DNA from 2 places in the Vibrio sp. QJM3NY_27 genome. Region 2 is predicted to be linked to the other one. Evidence: predicted binding sites of a transcription regulator. Region 2 holds the regulator's gene; the other holds the start of a gene.
What was found. The regulator MetJ, encoded in region 2, represses methionine synthesis genes. The targets are predictions, from matches to a motif close to TTAGACNTNTANANGTCTAA.

Region 1: the regulator MetJ is predicted to act here: its motif matches at 4,179-4,198, upstream of metK (methionine adenosyltransferase).

The regions. Positions count from the first base shown of each region.
Region 1 is NZ_CM173511.1:3,050,985-3,058,703, forward strand. Features, by position in the region: gene AC3CIA_RS13545 (phosphoglycerate kinase) at 1-506, opposite strand, end outside; gene epd (erythrose-4-phosphate dehydrogenase) at 673-1,722, opposite strand; gene tkt (transketolase) at 1,938-3,932, opposite strand; gene metK (methionine adenosyltransferase) at 4,310-5,464, shown strand; gene AC3CIA_RS13565 (DUF2189 domain-containing protein) at 5,833-6,630, shown strand; gene AC3CIA_RS13570 (SprT family zinc-dependent metalloprotease) at 6,710-7,210, shown strand; gene AC3CIA_RS13575 (endonuclease) at 7,308-7,719, shown strand, end outside.
Region 2 is NZ_CM173511.1:3,246,251-3,253,969, forward strand. Features, by position in the region: gene AC3CIA_RS14610 (bifunctional aspartate kinase/homoserine dehydrogenase II) at 1-131, opposite strand, end outside; gene AC3CIA_RS14615 (O-succinylhomoserine (thiol)-lyase) at 134-1,315, opposite strand; gene metJ (met regulon transcriptional regulator MetJ) at 1,524-1,844, shown strand; gene AC3CIA_RS14625 (malic enzyme-like NAD(P)-binding protein) at 2,061-3,350, opposite strand; gene rpmE (50S ribosomal protein L31) at 3,683-3,901, opposite strand; gene priA (primosomal protein N') at 4,234-6,435, shown strand; gene cytR (DNA-binding transcriptional regulator CytR) at 6,676-7,680, shown strand.

The sequences.
Region 1 (7,719 bases), 200 kb from region 2:
GCAGCTAGAAGAGGACCAGCACATGCTACAGGAGCGTAAGTACCAACGCCGTGTGTAGAAGCTTGAGCACGGTGAGCTGTACCGAATGCGTCCATCACGAAGATGTCACATAGTGCAGCGTATTGCTTAGAAAGTGCTTCTTCGTTCTTCTTCTCGCCTTTGTTAAAGCGAACGTTTTCAAGAACAGTTAGTTCACCAGCGTTTAGCTCAAGACCATTTACGTAATCTTTCGCTAGTTTAACGTCGCAGTCTAGTGCGTCGTTTAGGTAGTTAACTACAGGAGCTAGAGAGAACTCTTCGTTGTATTCGCCTTCAGTAGGACGACCAAGGTGAGAAGTAACCATAACTTTTGCGCCAGCTTCTAGGCAAAGTTTGATAGTTGGTAGAGATGCAAGGATACGTGCATCTGAAGTTACTTTACCGTCTTTTACTGGTACGTTTAGGTCAGCACGGATGAATACGCGTTTACCTGCAAGTTCCAGGTCAGTCATCTTGATCACAGACATGATTTGTCCTCTCAAATTTAAATAAAAATAAAGTTTTGGAAACTCAGCAACCCTGCTAAGCCTATAAATTATTCAACTGGTAATTCTTTAACTACTCATAATATGTGGACACTTAGCATTTATTTCAAGCTAAAAAATAAATAATCCACACATTTGCTTCTAGGTCTTACTTCTTGCCTTCAGAAGCTTGCATTGCAAGAACCGTATCCAGCATCCGGTTCGCAAAGCCCCATTCATTGTCACACCACACAAGCATTTTTACTAAGTGGCCGTTGCTCACTCGAGTTTGTGAACCATCAACAATTGCGCTATGGGGATCGTGATTAAAGTCGATGGAAACGAGCGGCGCTTCAGTATAGTCAACTATATTGTGTAATGTACACTGGGATGCATTAACAATGGTTTGATTTACGTCATTAACTTTCACATTTGCATTAATTGTGACACTTAAATCCATCGCAGTGACGTTTACCGTCGGCACACGCACAGATATAGCTTCAAATTTGTTAGAAAATTTCGGGAAGATTCTTTCAATACCTTTATGCAATTTGGTATCGACAGGAATGATGGATTGGCTTGCTGCTCGAGTTCGACGTAGGTCGCTGTGGTACGCATCGATCACTTGCTGGTCATTCATAGAAGAGTGAATGGTCGTAATCGTGCCGGACTCAATACCAAAGGCATCATCAAGCACCTTGATGATAGGGACAATACAATTGGTGGTACATGAACCATTGGAAACGATTCGATGATCGGCTTCGATAGTCTCGTGATTCACACCATAGATAATGGTGTTATCAAGGTCATTAGCACCAGGATGCGAGAACAGCACCTTTTTCGCTCCAGCAGCGATGTGTGCTAAGCCGTCATCTCGGCAACCGTAAACACCGGTACAATCGAGAACAATATCGACTTCAAGGTCACGCCAAGGCAGCAGTTCAATATCAGCCAAGTGTAAGATACGAATGGTATCAAACTCTCCTTTATCTTCAGCACCAATGCCATGATGAACATAGATGTGCTCTTGATCGTTTGAGATTTTCTTGCCGAAGCGGCCGTGACTGGTGTCGTACTGCAATAGGTGAGCCATAGCGTCAGGCTGAGCAAGCTCATTGACCGCTACTACTTTGATTTGTTGGCTTTTGCCACTTTCATAGACAGCGCGCAATATATTGCGCCCTATTCGTCCAAATCCATTTATCGCGACTTTTAGCATAGTTCCTTACATCTAACCAAAATTTCGTGCAACAGATGATAACTGAATCCTACCTAAAAGGCATTACTTGAATAACTCAGCTTACTTATGACAGATTGATCTGTTGCTTGTAAGCCTTAGTCTAAGTGATAACAAACCCCAGATACAAAAAAACCGAACTCAGCGCTCGGTTTTTTCCTTCATTTAACTGTTAGCACAAGGCCATCAGTCAATGATTAAGCAAGAAGCTCTTTCGCTGTGTTTACTACATTTTCAGTAGTGAAACCGAACATCTTGAATAGCTCACCCGCTGGTGCAGATTCGCCGAACGTTGTCATACCGATGATCTTGCCACCGAAACCAACGTACTTGTACCAGAAGTCAGCGATGCCAGCTTCTACAGCGATACGTGCTGTTACGTCAGATGGAAGTACAGATTCACGGTATTCAGCGTCTTGCTTATCAAACGCGTCAGTTGCAGGCATAGAGACTACGCGTACTGCTTTACCTTCAGCTGTTAGTTGTGCTGCTGCTTCAACAGCAAGCTCAACTTCAGAACCTGTAGCAATGATGATTAGCTCTGGCTTGCCAGCACAATCTTTCAGGATGTAACCACCCTTTGCGATGTTTGCTACTTGCTCAGCGTCACGATCTTGTTGTGCAAGGTTTTGACGAGAGAAGATAAGTGCAGAAGGACCATCTTTACGCTCGATTGCCAGTTTCCAAGCAACAGCAGACTCAACTTGGTCACATGGGCGCCATGTGCTCATGTTTGGAGTCAGACGTAGAGAAGCGATCTGTTCAACCGGTTGGTGAGTAGGACCATCTTCGCCTAGGCCGATAGAATCGTGCGTGTAAACTTGGATGTTCTGAATTTTCATCAGAGCAGCCATACGCATTGCGTTACGCGCGTATTCCATGAACATTAGGAACGTTGCGCCGTATGGTACGAAACCACCGTGCAGAGCGATACCGTTCATGATAGCCGTCATACCGAATTCACGTACACCGTAGTGGATGTAGTTACCAGAGAAGTCATTTGCTTCAAGCGACTTAGAGCCAGACCACATAGTCAGATTAGAAGGCGCAAGGTCAGCAGAGCCGCCCATGAATTCAGGTAGCATAGCACCGAACGCTTCTAGAGCATTTTGAGATGCTTTACGTGATGCGATGTTTGCTGGGTTAGCTTGAAGATCAGCAATGATTGCGTTTGCTTTTTCTTCCCACTCAGCTGGTAGTTCGCCGTTAGTACGACGTTTAAATTCTGCTGCTAGCTCTGGGTGAGCGGCTGCGTATGCGTCAAACTTAGCATTCCAAGCAGCTTCTTTCGCTGCGCCCGCTTCTTTCGCATTCCACTCAGCTGCGATATCAACCGGGATTTCGAAAGGACCGTGTTCCCAACCAAGTGCTGCTTTAGTTGCTGTGATTTCATCAGCGCCTAGTGGAGCACCGTGACAGTCGTGCGTACCCGCTTTGTTTGGAGAACCAAAACCGATAATAGTTTTAGTACAGATAAGCGTTGGACGAGGATCCGCTTTAGCTGCTTCGATAGCCGCGTTGATAGCATCAGAGTCGTGACCATCAACGGCCGAGATTACGTGCCAGCCGTAAGCTTCAAAACGCTTAGGTGTATCGTCAGAGAACCAACCTTCAACTTCGCCATCGATAGAGATGCCGTTGTCATCCCAGAAAGCAACCAGCTTACCAAGACCTAGCGTACCTGCTAGAGAACATGCTTCGTGAGAGATACCTTCCATCAGACAACCATCACCCATGAATGCATAAGTGAAGTGATCGACGATGTCGTGGCCTTCTTTGTTGAACTGTGCAGCCAATGCTTTCTCAGCCATCGCCATACCAACAGCGTTAGTGATGCCTTGACCTAGAGGACCAGTCGTTGTTTCGATACCAGGAGCGTAACCGTACTCTGGGTGACCAGGAGTCTTAGAGTGCAGTTGACGGAAGTTCTTAAGGTCTTCAATTGAAAGCTCGTAACCTGCAAGATGAAGCAGAGAGTAAATCAACATTGAACCATGCCCGTTAGACAGAATAAAACGGTCGCGGTCAGCCCACTCTGGGTTTGCTGGGTTGTGGTTCAAGTGACCACGCCAAAGAACTTCAGCGATGTCAGCCATACCCATAGGTGCGCCAGGGTGGCCTGAATTTGCTTGTTGAACGCCATCCATGCTAAGTGCGCGAATTGCATTGGCTAGATCTTTACGAGAAGGCATGTCTGCTCCTGAGTACATAAGCGATTTAAAAAATAGATTGATGCTAAAGTTTTCATTTTTATTAGCGCGGGTATTCTCTCAAACGACTTTAGCGACTGCAAACGTTTTACTGGCATTTTAACGGTCACTTTTCGCAATTTTCGAACATTTACATCACTTAGCAATGTGTTATCTCGACCGATACGCAAACGATTAGTTATGACATATCATAAAAAAGAGCTTGTAATTCGACCGCTGGAATTTAGAATAGCCGTCTAGATGTAGAAACACCTACAAAATATACTGTATTTAATGGCGGCGCTTCCTAGCTTGCGACGCCTAAAATTATTTGCATTTAACTATTTGCAACTAAAAACTAAACTAAAAGTGGAGCTCTCATGGCTAAGCACCTATTCACTTCTGAATCTGTTTCAGAAGGCCATCCAGATAAAATTGCAGACCAAATCTCTGATGCTGTTCTTGATGCCATCTTGGAACAAGATCCAAAAGCACGTGTTGCTTGTGAGACTTACGTTAAAACCGGCATGGTTATGGTTGGCGGTGAAGTAACAACGTCTGCATGGGTTGATATCGAAGAAATCACTCGTGAAACAGTTCGTGAAATTGGTTACGTTCATTCTGATATGGGCTTTGACGCAGACTCTTGTGCTGTACTAAACACAATTGGTAAGCAGTCTCCAGACATCAACCAAGGTGTTGATAAAGCCGATCCTAAAGATCAAGGCGCAGGCGACCAAGGTATCATGTTTGGTTACGCGACTAACGAAACACCAATCCTAATGCCAGCTCCAATTACTTACTCTCACCTTCTTGTTAAGAAGCAAGCTGAAGTACGTAAGAGCGGCAAGCTTGACTTCCTTCGTCCAGATGCGAAATCTCAAGTTACGTTCCAATACGACCAAGGTAAGATTGTTGGTATCGACGCAGTTGTTCTTTCAACTCAACACTGTGATTCAGTAACAACACCTGACCTACGTGAAGCGGTAATGGAAGAGATCATCAAGCCAGTACTTCCTGCTGAGTGGATCAATAAAGACACTAACTTTTTCATCAACCCAACCGGCCGTTTCGTAATCGGTGGCCCAATGGGTGACTGTGGTCTAACAGGTCGTAAGATCATCGTTGATACCTACGGCGGCGCAGCTCGTCACGGTGGCGGTGCATTCTCTGGTAAAGATCCATCAAAAGTTGACCGTTCTGCAGCTTACGCAGCGCGTTACGTTGCGAAAAACATCGTTGCTGCTGGCATGGCTGACCGTTGTGAGATTCAACTGTCTTACGCTATCGGTGTTGCGGATCCAACATCTATCATGGTTGAAACGTTTGGTACTGAGAAAGTAGCTCACGAAATCATCATTGAAGCAGTTCGTCAAAACTTCGACCTACGTCCATACGGTCTTCAAGAGATGCTGAACCTTCTTCAGCCTATCTACAAAAAGACGGCTGCATACGGTCACTTCGGTCGCGAAGAGTTCCCTTGGGAAGCGACGGACAAAGCAGCAATCCTTGCGGACTTCGCTGGCCTAAAATAATTTAGCCACTGCGATTTGTTTCTTTAAAGCCCTTACTTCTTAGTAAGGGCTTTATTTTTATGTACTTACCAAACCTTCCCCCGCTAGAACACCCTGTCCAAGTCTTCTTTACCGTTAACCACTTAGTATAAAAATCCGCTGATAATTTGTGTTTTCTAGCACTACTGACAATAGTTAAGGTAACTCCTAGGCGATCAAGCTCACATTTAACTCAAATTAATTCAGTCTGATAACGCTCGTTAAATGTACGCAAGAACAATAACTGGGATGACAAAGAGCAGTTTAGCTCAACACCATAACGCTCTCGTAAGAGATACTTCAGAGCCTTGTGGAATTATAACTAGGACGTTATTTAACTAGGGGGATCTATGCCTCGTACCGTGCACCCATCCGAACTAAACGATAAGAAACACAAGGTCAGCGATCAGGATTACGCTCGCACCATTCCTTGTAACCAAGTAAGCATATCCGCCCCATTCCACTGGTTATCGCTTGCACTGCATGACTTAGTGAAAATGCCAATAATCAGCGCATTTTACGGATTGTGTTTCATGGCTGCGGCCATCGCCATCGTGCAACTAGTCCAATGGCAAGGAACACACCTAGTCGTCATGCCAAGCTTGATAGTCTATATGTTGATAGGACCCTTTCTTGCTCTAGGCCTATATGACGCAAGCTGGGAAAGAGAGAAAGGACATTCCCCAAGTTTGTTCCACTCAATGAAAGCAATTACTCGCAACTCCACCCACCAATGGGCCTTTGCGATTGTGTTAATGGTGGCAATGATCTTTTGGATGCGGATTGCTGCGTTATTGCATGCGCTCTACCCTTCCGTACAAGGAGCACCATTAAGCGAGTTTGCACCATTCCTGATTACGGGTTCAGTGATTGGGTTGGTTATCGCTAGCCTGATATTTAGCATCTCAGCATTTTCGATTCCATTAATGATGGAAAGACGTGTAGATGTAATGAGTGCCATTTTTACTAGCTTCAACGCTGTTAAATCAAACATCCCTGCGATGGTCGTTTGGGCTGGTATCATTGGTACAGGTATCTTAGTCGGCTTCGCGACCTACGGTGTCGGTATGATTGTAACGATGCCATTACTTGGTTACGGAACATGGCATGCTTACCACGAAGTCATCAAAAAGAAACATCACGCTTAAATCGTTTCACGATCGATGAGCAATGTTATGATGAGGCCTTAGCTTAAACGCTGAGGCTTTTTTTTGGAGTTAACAACGCTTGTCTTACACCCCGCAACAACATCGAGTAAATAAGAAACTGGGCGAATGCCTAGCTATTGCTAATCAACACTTTTCTCGTGAATTTCCATGCCCAACCGTCACTTACAAGTTAAGAGGAAAGGCAGCGGGAAAAGCCTACCTCCAGTTAAACGAGATAAAACTCAACCAAGTACTATTCAGCGAAAATGAAGACGCCTTTATTAGCGAAGTCGTGCCTCATGAACTCGCACATCTGATCACACATCAGGTCTTCGGACGAGTTAGGCCCCACGGGAATGAGTGGAAATACGTGATGGAAAAGGTATTCAATGTACCGGCCAGAACCACCCACAGCTTGGAGATCACCTCAGTTCAGGGAAAAACCTTTGAGTACCGCTGTGATTGCACTACTTATCCCCTGTCGATTAGAAGACACAACAAAGTCATCCGTAACCAATCAACGTATCGTTGCCAACAATGTCAGCAAACCTTAGCTTTTACCGGCCTTCAATTGAGCTAAATCTTAATCTCACAAGGTAACGCGAATAAATGTAATAGAGAGAACTAACATTTGAGTGCTAGACTGTTGTTTATCATACTTTCATCAGTCTTTTTCCATGCAAAAAACCACTCAAAAAGCATTTGGCCTATCGGTGCCTTTCTACTTATCAATAGTATTTGGCCTACTGGTAACTCAAAGCGTTTTCGCCGCTCCACCAAGCTCATTCTCTAAAGCTAAAAAAGAAGCAGTGAAGATTTATCTCGATCATCCGACTTCATTTTATTGTGGTTGTGACATTACTTGGAAAGACAAAAAGAAAGGTATCCCCGACCTCGACGGCTGTGGTTATCAAGTGAGAAAACAGCAAAAGCGCGCTTCCCGCATTGAGTGGGAACACGTAGTTCCAGCTTGGCAATTTGGCCACCAGCGTCAGTGCTGGCAAGATGGCGGACGTAAGAACTGCACTCGCAATGACAAAATATTTAAATCGATGGAAGCCGACCTTCATAATCTAACTCCGGCAATTG
Region 2 (7,719 bases):
CCTGCGGCCGATACCACCACCAAATCCGTCGCTGATGAATATTCTCTAAGAATGTTGACCACGCGTTGGTAACATTCAGGGTTCGCTAAACTGCTGCCACCAAATTTATGTAGCTGGCGAAAGGTTGCCATTATTAAGCCTCCCCTTCAGCGATAAAGCGTTGTGTTTTTTCAAACGCTTGCTTGAGATCGTCGATTAGGTCTTCCGCATCTTCAAGGCCAACAGAAAGGCGCAGTAATTGTTGAGAAACACCCGCTTCTGCCAATGCTTCTTCGCCCATCGCACGGTGAGTCATCGACGCAGGGTGACAAATCAGGCTTTCAACACCACCCAGTGATTCAGCCAAAGAAAATAGCTCTAACTTATCGACAAAATATTTAAGCGCTTCAAAAGAGCCCGCAAACTCAAAGCTCAGCATGGAACCAAAGCCCAACTGCTGTTTCTTCGCGATCTCGTGACCTGGGTGTTCAGGAAGGCTTGGGTGGTAAATAGTGCCCACCAGATCTTGTTGTTGCAGCGCTGTCAGAATTTCACGTGAACTCTCTTCGTGAACACGCATACGTGCACCTAGCGTACGAATACCACGTAGAGTCATGTAACTATCAAATGGTGTGCCGGTCGCACCAATACAGTTGCCCCACCATGCAAGCTCTTCAGCGTGCTCTTCAGTTTTCGTCACGACAACGCCACCAATAACATCTGAGTGTCCGTTGATGTATTTGGTGGTTGAGTGGATAACAAAATCAGCACCCAGCTCTAAAGGCTTTTGGAACACCGGCGTCAAAAACGTGTTATCGACAGCAACCAGAGCACCAACCTCTTTCGCTTTACGGCAAGTCTCTGCAATATCAACCACACGAACCAACGGGTTCGATGGCGTTTCTATTAAGATCAACTTTGGCTTGAGCGCGATCGCCGCATCCAACGCTGCTTGATCCGATTGATCAACGAACAAAACTTTGAAGTCACCTTTTAACGAGCGGGTATTAAACAGGCGGTAAGTACCGCCGTAGCAGTCGTGCGGAGCGATAATAAGATCATCGCCACCTAAGAAAGCCGAAACCCATAAGTTAAGCGCCGAAGTACCGCAGTTAGTCACCACTGCACCTTTGCCAGACTCAAGCTCAAACAATGCCGTTTCTAATAAACCACGATTTGGGTTACCAGAACGGGTGTAATCGTACTTTGGCACTTCACCAAAAGCGGGAAACCCATAGTTAGTCGAAAGATAAATAGGTGGGACAACGGCATGGTGTTGCGTGTCTGACTCGATACCAGTACGTACTGCGATTGTTGCTGGCTTCCGGCTGCTCATAGGTGCTTCCTTACAAGTTTTGCGTCTGAGAATCACAGCGGCTTGTCGGCATTCTGCGGCTGTGTTAGATATATGTTATTCACTTTACTTTCATAAACGTGAGACGTCAACACTTCTGGACGTCTATATGTCTTTGCTTATGGCAGTAAATCCCGCTAAAATCACCACTATTAATTTATTCTAACAACTAAAGTGATGAAGGTACGCAATGGCCGACTGGAATGGTGAATACATAAGCCCATATGCTGAGCATGGAAAGAAAAGCGAACAAGTAAAAAAAATTACAGTTTCTATCCCTCTAAAAGTGTTAAAGGTTCTTACTGACGAGCGCACTCGCCGCCAGATTAATAACCTACGCCATGCAACAAACAGTGAGCTACTGTGCGAAGCCTTTCTACATGCGTACACAGGCCAACCACTGCCAACGGATGAAGATCTCCGTAAAGACCGTCCAGACGACATCCCGACTGAAGTGAAAAAGCTGATGACAGAGATGGGTATCGAATTCGAAGCGTTTGACGAAGAATAAAAACAACTCAGTCACTGCCTTCAATATTGATTCGCTATAGCTGAACCTTATTTGTCACATCACCCACTACGTTATCGGTAGCTGCTCTGTGAATGATAGACATAAAAAAAACCGACTCCTATGAGTCGGTTTTTTATTATTCTTTTTCGCTCAATAGAGCAACAGCTATTAAGCTATTAAGCTATTAAGCTATTAAGCTATTAAATTATTAAAGCATTAAGCCATATAGTTAGCAGGCATCTCAATACGAGCTACGCCAGATTCAACGGCCGCTACTGCAACCGCTTTTGCTACGCGAGGAAGTAGACGTGGGTCCATTGGCTTAGGAATGATGTAGCCTTTACCAAACTCCAGTGCAGTCTCACCTGCAGCGGCGAGTACTTCAGCCGGAACTTCTTCTTTCGCTAGTTCACGAATCGCTTTAACCGCAGCCAGCTTCATCTCATCATTGATTTCGCTCGCACGCACATCAAGCGCACCACGGAAAATGAATGGGAAACAAAGTACGTTGTTTACTTGGTTCGGGTAATCGCTACGGCCTGTACCCATGATAAGGTCAGAACGAACTTCATGAGCAAGCTCTGGCTTGATCTCTGGATCTGGGTTTGAACATGCAAACACAACAGGCTTATCAGCCATCAGCGTGAGTGCTTTAGCTGGTAGCAGGTTAGGACCTGATACGCCCAAGAACAAGTCAGCGCCTTCGATAACATCTTCAAGCGTGCGCTTGTCCGTGTTATTTGCGAATAGCGCTTTGTATTCATTCAGGTCTTCACGACGAGTGTGGATTACACCTTTACGGTCAAGCATGTAAATCTTCTCACGCTGAGCGCCACACTTGATCAGCAGTTCCATACAAGCAACCGCCGCTGCGCCAGCACCTAAACAAACGATCTTACACTCTTCAAGCTTCTTACCTTGAAGCTCAATCGCGTTCAGCATACCTGCAGCCGTTACAATCGCTGTACCGTGTTGGTCATCGTGAAAAACAGGGACATCACAACGCTCAATCAGGCGACGCTCAATCTCAAAACAGTCAGGTGCTTTGATGTCTTCTAGATTAATACCACCGAATGTATCTGCGATATTCGCAACCGTATCAACGAACTCATCGATTGTGCGGTGTTTTACTTCAATATCGATAGAATCTAAACCAGCAAAACGCTTAAACAATAGCGCTTTACCTTCCATAACAGGTTTAGAAGCAATAGGGCCAAGGTTACCTAGGCCAAGAATCGCTGTACCGTTAGAGATAACTGCAACCATGTTGCCTTTACCTGTGTACTTATAAACGTTATCAACGTTCTGTGCGATCTCGCGAACAGGCTCAGCCACGCCTGGGCTGTATGCAAGTGCTAGGTCTTCTGCAGAATTTGCAGGCTTCGTCAGTGCTACGGCTATTTTGCCTGGAATTGGGAACTCATGGTAATCAAGAGCTTGCTGACGGAATTGTTCTTGAGGCGATAACGCTTGAGAGGATTGATCTTGGCGGCTGTCTTCAGACATAGGTGTAGGTTCCTAGGATATTATTATTTGGGGGATCTTGTTCATGTTAATAGATGTACTTCAAAGTTCCTAGGTGGTTAAAGCCTCTGTCTCATTAAAAAACGAGATTTCACTACTAATAAGACCAGTGAGCAGTTGAAATTACTGTCGCTTGTTGAACTTTCGAGCGGATTTCGAGAATGGAGTATTGGGTGTAAGTTATGAAACAAAACTCAAGCGGTTTGCCTGTCGTTTTCGAGAAGTTGATGGTTGAATATGATTCAGCATTTTCTTAAATTTCAGGCAACAAAAAAGGACACCGAAGTGTCCTTTTTATGTCTAAATAGCGAGAATTACTTCTTGCTAGAAAGAGCACCGAAACGCTTGTTGAAGCGATCAACACGGCCGCCAGTATCTACGATACGTTGCTTACCAGTGTAGAATGGGTGACATTTGTCACATACGTCTAGGTGGATAGATTCTTTTGCAAGCGTTGAGTTGAACTCAAATGTGTTGCCGCAAGAACAAGTTGCAGAAACTGCTTTGTATTCTGGGTGGATACCAGTTTTCATGGGATAACCTCAAGTAGGCCGTGTCGCTATACGATTCTAAGCCGTACACCACACGTAGTTAAAAAATAAAATAAAGACACCGCTGCATCACTAAACTGCGATAAAGCCATACCTTTAAGGCGCAGTATAGTAATGAATCTATAAGGCAGGATCAACTGATTTGATACATTTTTCACCAATAGCCTCTTTTATTTCCTTTGTCGGCCTGAGATTTCGGGCTCTCGTTATCTTCCTGCGTTAACTCGATACTCTCATCCAAACTGCTCCTCGAATTTAACGCCCTTATCCATTAGACTGTTCGCTCTCGTCAACTCAGATAAAGCTGTCCCTTTATGCGTCCAATGATTGCCCGCGTGGCACTGCCTGTTCCACTAGACAAGCAGTTCGATTACAAGATTCCTAACCACCTATTCCCGATTATTGGTGGACGAGTCTCTGTGCCTTTTGGACGACAAACCTTAACAGGTATTGTTACAGCTCTGGTTAACGAATCTGAATTCGATCTAGACAAGCTCAAGCCCATTAAAGCCTTATTAGACAACCAACCTGTTTGGCCAGAATCGGTCTACTCACTCTTGGTATGGTGCAGCCAGTTCTATCAGTATCCACTGGGTGAAACCTTGGCTAATGCTCTACCAAGCGCTTTACGAAAAGGCAAAGCTGCCGACTTCGCAACGCTGGTTGAGTGGCAATTGACCCCATCAGGCAGAGATCAACTGATGCAAGGCTTTGGTCGTGCGGTTAAGCAAGCCAAAGTGATGCACATGCTTGAGCACGGCCCTGTTCCTCATCAAGAATTCATTGACGAGGAAGTAGGCAGCGCAGTGCTTAAAACGTTGGAAGAGAAAGGTTGGATTGAGTCGGTAGAGAAAAAGCCAAAGCGCCAGCCATGGCCAGTTGAACTTGAAAACGAACAAGACAAGCCGAAGCTCAATGCTGAACAAGCGATCGCGATTGCGACAGTAAATAGCCAAACCGATTTTAGTTGCTTCTTGCTAGAGGGGGTTACCGGCTCAGGTAAAACCGAAGTCTACCTCAATATGATCAAGCCGATTCTCAAGCAAGGTAAACAAGCATTAGTCTTGGTACCGGAAATAGGCCTCACTCCACAAACGATTAATCGCTTTAAGCGTCGTTTTAATGTGCCTGTTGAGGTGATTCACTCTGGATTAAACGATTCTGAACGATTGAATGCTTGGTTATCAGCACGTGACAAAATAGCGGGCATTGTGATTGGTACGCGCTCGGCTCTGTTCACGCCGTTCGCTGATCTGGGAATTATCATTGTCGATGAAGAGCACGACGCCTCTTATAAGCAGCAAGATAGCCTACGCTACCACGCTCGTGATGTCGCGATCATGCGTGCTCATAAAGCGCAGATTCCGGTTGTGTTAGGCTCGGCGACTCCGGCCTTTGAAACGCTGCACAACGCTCAGATCGGTAAATACAGTTACCTCACCCTGACCTCACGTGCGGGTGTCGCGCTGCCGACCACCAATAAAGTGTTGGATGTGAAGGGTGAATATCTAGAAAGTGGCTTGTCTGCGTCGTTGATTGCTGAAATGCAAAGACACCTCAAAGCGGGCAACCAAGTGATGTTGTTTCTCAACCGCCGTGGGTTCTCTCCCGCATTGATGTGTCACGATTGTGGTTGGACAGCGGAATGTAAGCGTTGTGATGCCTACTACACCTATCACCAGTACAGCAATGAGATGCGCTGTCACCACTGTGGTTCTCAGCAGCATATCGTGCACAATTGCCAAGGCTGTGGTTCAGCGAACTTAGTGACGGTGGGTGTTGGTACCGAACAGCTAGAGGCTCAACTTGGTCAGCTATTCCCTGAATACAAAACCATTCGTATTGACCGAGACAGCACCCGCCGCAAAGGCAGCTTAGAAAGTGCGCTCGAGTCGATTCGTAAAGGTGAATACCAAATTCTTATCGGTACACAGATGCTTGCTAAAGGCCACCACTTTCCTGACGTGACACTTGTGGCGTTATTGGATGTGGACGCCTCTTTATATAGTAGTGACTTCCGCGCCTCTGAACGGTTGGCGCAACTGTTTACTCAAGTCGCCGGTCGAGCAGGCCGTGCCAGTAAGCCGGGTGAGGTTATCTTACAAACTCACCATCCAGAACATGGCTTGTTACAAGCGTTGCTGCACAAAGACTATAACCACTTTGCCCAAACCGCATTGGCCGAGCGTAAACAAGCGATGCTGCCACCTTATACCTTTATGACTCTATTTAGAGCGGAAGCCAATGACACACATTTGGTGGAAGAGTTCTTGCGTCAGGTTCGTCATACATTAGAATCGCACCCCTTGTTTGACCAATATTGCATGGTTCTAGGCCCCACCCCAGCGCCACTGGCCAAGCGAGCGGGCAAATCACGCTGGCAGTTGATTCTACAAACTCAGACTCGTTCGTTAATGCAGAAGTTATTAATGAGTGCGAAGCCGGCAATTAATATGTTACCTGCTGCGAAAAAAGTCCGTTGGTCACTCGATATTGAGCCGCAAGATTTGAGCTAAACCTACTTGGGTTAAAACTAATGATAAGTTTGTTCACAAATATTTCATATTTCTCGTGAGCAACCTCACACTAGTCATGTGATTTTTGTTAATCTAGCCGTAACTTTACACGGATGAAACGAATAAAATATTGCAATAAAAAAAGTGTTAGCAACACTTTCATAATATCTATCCGATTGTATTAATTATTCACGCCTTAAATACTTAGGCGACAAAGGAACTTAAAAGAGGGTTTAATTTATGGCGACAATGAAGGATGTTGCCCAGCTAGCAGGCGTCTCAACGGCAACAGTATCACGTGCATTGATGAACCCTGAAAAAGTCTCGGTTTCGACTCGTAAACGAGTTGAGACAGCAGTACTTGAAGCTGGATACTCACCCAATACATTAGCTAGAAATTTACGTCGCAACGAATCAAAAACCATCATTACTATCGTTCCTGACATCTGTGACCCTTACTTCGCCGAAATCATTCGTGGTATCGAAGATGCCGCTGTAGAGAATGACTACCTCGTTCTACTGGGTGACAGTGGTCAACAAAAGAAGCGTGAGTCTTCATTTGTTAACTTGGTCTTCACAAAACAAGCAGACGGTATGCTACTGCTTGGCACTGATCATCCATTTGATGTCAGTAAGCCTGAGCAAAAGAACTTACCGCCAATGGTTATGGCGTGTGAATTCGCACCTGAGCTTGAACTGCCAACGGTTCACATCGACAACCTAACCTCTGCATTTGAAGCCGTGAATTACCTCGCTCAGTTAGGTCATAAGCGCATCGCTCAGATCTCTGGACCAACGACTGCAACCCTGTGTAAGTTCCGTCAACAAGGCTACCAACAAGCATTGCGCCGCGCTGGAGTATCAATGAACCCAGCTTACAGCACGGTGGGCGATTTCACCTTTGAAGCGGGTGCGCAAGCGGTTCGTCAATTACTTGCACTTCCTGAACAACCTACAGCGATCTTCTGTCATAACGATGCGATGGCGATTGGTGCGATTCAAGAAGCGAAGAAGCTAGGTTTACGTGTTCCTCAAGACCTATCGATTGTTGGCTTTGATGACATCCAATTCGCTCAATACTGCGATCCACCACTAACCACTATTTCTCAGCCTCGTTATGAGATTGGACGCCAAGCGATGTTGATGATGCTTGACCTATTGAAGGGCAACGATGTGCAAGCAGGTTCGCGTCTGCTTGAAGCTAAATTAGTCGTTAGAGGCAGCACCGCACCACCTCGAATGTAACCCTCAGAAATACCCTTATAAATCTGCGGCACATTTTGA